One region of the Bradyrhizobium sp. 87 genome, then DNA from elsewhere that is predicted to be linked to it. Evidence: predicted binding sites of a transcription regulator. Region 1 holds the regulator's gene; the other holds the start of a gene.
The links. The regulator LexA, encoded in region 1, represses DNA repair genes until DNA is damaged. The targets are predictions, from matches to a motif close to TGTTCNNNNTGTGTTCNG.
Positions count from the first base shown of each region.

Region 2: a site for LexA is predicted at 1,071-1,088, ahead of IVB50_RS31115 (ribonuclease T2). Genes of this name have one in related genera too.

Region 1 covers NZ_JADPIQ010000075.1:14,212-16,603, forward strand. Annotated here, with positions in the region: gene IVB50_RS16630 (ComEC/Rec2 family competence protein) at 1-184, shown strand, start outside; gene IVB50_RS16635 (hypothetical protein) at 323-757, opposite strand; gene lexA (transcriptional repressor LexA) at 1,251-1,952, opposite strand; gene glp (gephyrin-like molybdotransferase Glp) at 2,129-2,392, opposite strand, start outside.
Region 2 covers NZ_JADPIQ010000126.1:36,556-38,947, reverse strand. Annotated here, with positions in the region: gene IVB50_RS31130 (DUF3617 family protein) at 1-31, opposite strand, end outside; gene IVB50_RS31125 (hypothetical protein) at 75-368, opposite strand; gene IVB50_RS31120 (hypothetical protein) at 551-1,015, shown strand; gene IVB50_RS31115 (ribonuclease T2) at 1,135-1,827, shown strand; gene rlmJ (23S rRNA (adenine(2030)-N(6))-methyltransferase RlmJ) at 1,880-2,392, shown strand, end outside.

The DNA of each region.
Region 1 (2,392 bases):
GGCGCTGACGCAGCGTGGTGACGGTTTTGTGGTTCAGGCAGTGAGGGCGAGAGGCACGAGCCGCCCCTGGTTGCCGGCCGGCGCCGGCGAGGATGATTTCGACGGCAGCCTCGCGCCAAAGTCGACCGCGCCTCGCATCAAGGACGCAACGCCGGCGGACACCGACCTGCAAGCCGACGATTGATCTGATGGTGCGGAGCAACGCAGTGGTTCGGTGCGTCCGTTCGGATTCGCGGGGTGCAAACCACACCATCTCGCCGGCCACGGCCGGCGATGGCGATTCAATCCTGACCTCCGACTTCGTAGCCGGAGGGCGGCTCTGTCAGCCGATCGGCAGGTGCGTGACGGTCGGCTGCCTGTCGGCGGTGATCTGCGCCTTGTGCTCGCGCTCGGTGACCGACTGAGTCACCGGCAGTTGCAGCACCGTCGCGCGCTGGCCTTCGACGAGCTGCGTCACCAGCACGTATTTGCCGTCGGGGAATTCGATCGCATCATGATGGCGGTCGGGAACGTGCGGATCGATCTTGCCGAACTTGCCCACGCGGGAATTGATGGTGCGCGTCCAGATCCAGCGATTGTCGTAGCGGACGTCGTCGGCGAAGGCGAGCTCCGTCCCCGGCAGCAGGCAGACGGCAACAGACGGATCGGCTGCAGAGGCGAAGCCGCGCGTCGAGGTGCCGCGGAAGCTTGTCGTGACGATCGTCTCGCCGACTTCGGCGGGGCGCGACGCGACGGCATGTAGGCTGTAGTCACACATCGGGTGCTCCTCATGCTGGGATAGCAACCCGCGTCTCTTATCGAGGCGCAGGCCTCTATCAGAGTGGAAGCACGAACGCTCTGCTTGGTTGTGGGCAAATCTGCGGCTGGCTTCCGCAAGCCGCGATCACATTATCTTTCCCGAATTCAATAGGAACAAAGCTCGCCGCGATGCATTCGGGAGGCGCGTACGCGAACATTGCCAACTTGGCTGCAACGGCCGAACTTGACCGCTGGTCGCTGTTTCCTCGAACAACCGAGCCGCGAAGCGGTGCTGCTTGAAGCGGTGCTGCTTCGTCGGCGTGGCGAGGAGCCAGCGTTGGAGGAGGGGCCGGATAGTCTGTGCAGAACCAGAAAGGCTATCCAGCCGGAGCGGACGATGATCCGCTCCAATCTCTGACCGGCGATGCCGATCGGAAGCGCGCGAGGCGCCAAGCACCTCCGGCATGAAGTGCTTCCGATATGAAGTACTGCCGATAGAAAGACTCCCGGTATCAGTACTTCCGGTAAAGCCCGATCAGCTTGCCCTGAATCTTCACCCGGTTGGGCGGCAGGATGCGGACCTCATAGGCCGCGTTGGCGGGCTCGAGCGCGATCGAGGCGCCGCGACGGCGGAAGCGCTTCAGCGTCGCTTCCTCGTCGTCGATCAGCGCCACCACGATGTCGCCGGTATCGGCGCTCTCGTTGCGCTGGATCAGGGCCATGTCGCCGTCGAGAATGCCGGCTTCGACCATCGAGTCGCCGCGCACTTCCAGCGCGTAATGCTCGCCCGAGCCGAGCATGTCAGGCGGTACGCTGATAGTATGGCTGCGGGTCTGCAACGCCTCGATCGGCGTGCCGGCCGCGATGCGGCCCATCACCGGCACCGCGACGGGACGTTCGCCCTCGTCAGCGGGCAGGCTCGCGCTCGCACGCACCTTGCCGAGATTGCCCTCGATGACGCTCGGCGTGAAGCCGCGGCGGCTGCCAGCGGCTGCCTGGAGCTCCGGCAGCTTGATGACTTCAATCGCACGGGCGCGGTTGGGCAGGCGTCGGATGAAGCCACGCTCCTCGAGCGCCGTGATCAGGCGATGGATGCCCGACTTCGAGCGCAGATCGAGCGCATCCTTCATCTCGTCGAAGGAGGGCGGCACGCCGCTTTCCTTCAGACGCTCACTGATGAACCGCAGAAGCTCGTATTGTTTGCGCGTTAACATCTCGACCAAAGTCCCCCGGTTGATGTCGTCCGATTCCGAGACGCTGAATTCGGCCATAAGCCGCTGCATGCTCGAAACAAATCATGAACAGACACTATATGTTCGATACATGTTCCGCAACTGCTTAATTTACCGTGAACAGAGCAAAGTGCGCGGAACGCGCGTTGCGGGGGCGCTCAGACGGGGAGCCGCAACACTTCGCAAGCCGTGCCGGCTTCGGCCTTCGGCGCGAATGGTGCGCGGACGAGAAGTACCTGTGCTGCAGCGAGATTCGCAAGCAGCGAAGAGTCCTGATGATTGACGGGAACAACGACGCGTGTGCCATCGTCACGCTCCTCAAGATGCGCGCGCAGATAGTCCTCGCGCTGGTCGTTGGCGCCGACGTCGCGGCCGAGCACGGCGCGTTCACGGCGATGGTGAATCACTGAACGGCCCGACAG
Region 2 (2,392 bases), on a different contig from region 1:
CGGAGCCGAGCAAAGCGAGTTTGCGCGTCATGTGGGAAGTTCCCGGCTGAGAGGTAGCGGCGTGCGAAAGCGCCTCAGTAGAGCGTGCGGATCGGCTGGTCGGCGGCGCCATAGGGCACCCAGCGGCAGGAGAACGAGATGTAGCCGCCCTCATAGGCCTGCACCGCCAGGAATTTGGCGACTTTGCCATAGCGCGCGCAGTGATCGACCGCGACCTGCCGCGCATCGACCTGGGTTGCCATCGAATAGGCGATGATGCCGCCGGTGTCGTTGCCCTTGAACGGAGGCACCGGAAGCAGATCGGCATGCGCCGACTGGCTCGCCATCATACCCAAGGCAAGTAGGCCCGCGGCCGCAATGATTCGCATTCCCGTCACTCCGATTGGTTGGCGGCAGTTTACGGTGTCGGCGCGGCGGTGGAAAGAACGGATGGCCGGTCCAACGCAGCATTGCGGTCAACTCGTCGGCAAGTGTTGCCGCGCTGCACTTGACCTCCCCCGGCCTTCACGGCACCGTCCGACCCTTGCAGATCATGCTGTCTGGATCATCCATGCGCGCCTCGACCTTCCTGAAATCGCTCCGCTTTGCCGCCGTGCTCGGCCTCCTGTTCGGGGCGCTGTCGCTCGGCGAGGCCAGGGCCGCCAATCCGCTGGAGCTGAATTTCTGGCTGAGCGGGCCGCGCTATGACGGCAACGTCTCCGAGTGCGACAGGGCGCTGCCGACGATCGCGACCCAGTTCTGGGAGAAAGAAAGCGCGTTCTGGAATTCTTCGTTGAAGATCACCGGCTTCGCCGCAGTTCACGAGACCGCGTTCCGGCCTTGGGCATCCGACAACATCCCGCGCCGCTATTGCACCGGCGAGGCCATGCTCACGGACGGCAAGATGCGCAAGGTGCATTTCTCGATCGTGGAGGATGGCGGCTTCGCCGGCTACGGCCAAGGCGTCGAATGGTGCGTGGTCGGGCTCGACCGCAACTGGGCCTACAACCCGGCCTGCCGCGCCGCCAAACAGTAATTGAAACGTTCTGATCCGGACCGATCAGGCGGCCGAACGACGGTCACCCGCATTTTGTTCTTGAAATGTTCTTATCGCCTGCTAGGCTTGTCTGCACAGTCTAGTTGAGGGGCGTCGCCATGTTTCATTCCAGATTGCATTCGTTCTCCCGCCTGATGATCTCGCTGACGCTTGCGGCCGGGCTGGCTGCGCTGGCCGATGGCGCAAAGGCCCAGGACAAGCGGCAGAACACGCCCGGCGAATTCGATTTTTATGTGCTGTCACTGTCTTGGTCGCCCTCTTTCTGCGAGGAGGCGGCGGAGCGCGGCGGCCGCTCGCAGACCCAGTGCAGCGGACGGCCCTACGCTTTCGTGGTGCATGGTTTGTGGCCGCAATATGAGAGCGGATTTCCGGAATATTGCCAGCGGCCCTCGCCGCGGCTGAACCGCAGCATCGTCTCCTCCATGCTCGATCTGATGCCGGCGCCGGGGCTGATCTTCAATGAGTGGGACAAGCACGGCACCTGCTCGGGGCTCGCTGACCGCAGCTATTTCGAGACGATCCGCAAGGCGCGCGCCGCGATCAAGATTCCAGCCGAATATCTCGATCTATCGCAGGCCAAGACCGTGGCGCCGGCGGAGGTGGAGGAAGCCTTCATCAAGGCCAATCCGGGCCTCAGCAATGCCGCCGTCTCGATCACCTGCAACCGGACGCGGCTATCGGAAGTCCGCATCTGCCTCAGCAAGGACCTGCAATTCCGCGCCTGCGAGGAGATCGACCGCCGCGCCTGCCGCCGCGACCAGGTGACGATGCCGCCGATCCGGGGTGGCTAGCCCAGGCGTCGTGCCTCTTTGCTCGGGCCGTCACGTGGCGTAGTGCTCTTGCATGAATTACCGCCACGCCTTCCATGCCGGCAACTTCGCCGATGTCATCAAGCACATCGTGCTGACGCGCATCATCACCTATCTCCAGGACAAGCCGGGTGCGTTCCGCGTCATCGACACCCATGCCGGCGCTGGCCTCTACGATCTCGAAAGCGACGAAGCGCGCCGGGGCGGCGAGTGGCTGACGGGCATTGCGCGGCTGATGCAGGCGCGGTTGTCGAACGACGCCATGGCGCTGACCAAGCCCTATCTCGACATCGTCCGCGCCTTCAATCCGAAGGGCGAGCTCAAGGCCTATCCGGGCTCGCCGCTGATCGCACGCGGCCTGCTGAGGCCGCAGGACCGCCTCTTGCTCTGCGAGCTCGAGCCGAAGGCGCGCAAGGCGCTGATCGGCGTACTGCGCCGCGACGAACAGGCCCGCGTGGTCGACCTCGACGGCTGGATGGCGCTGCCGGCTTTCGTGCCGCCGAAGGAACGGCGTGGGCTCGTTCTGATCGACCCGCCCTTCGAGGCA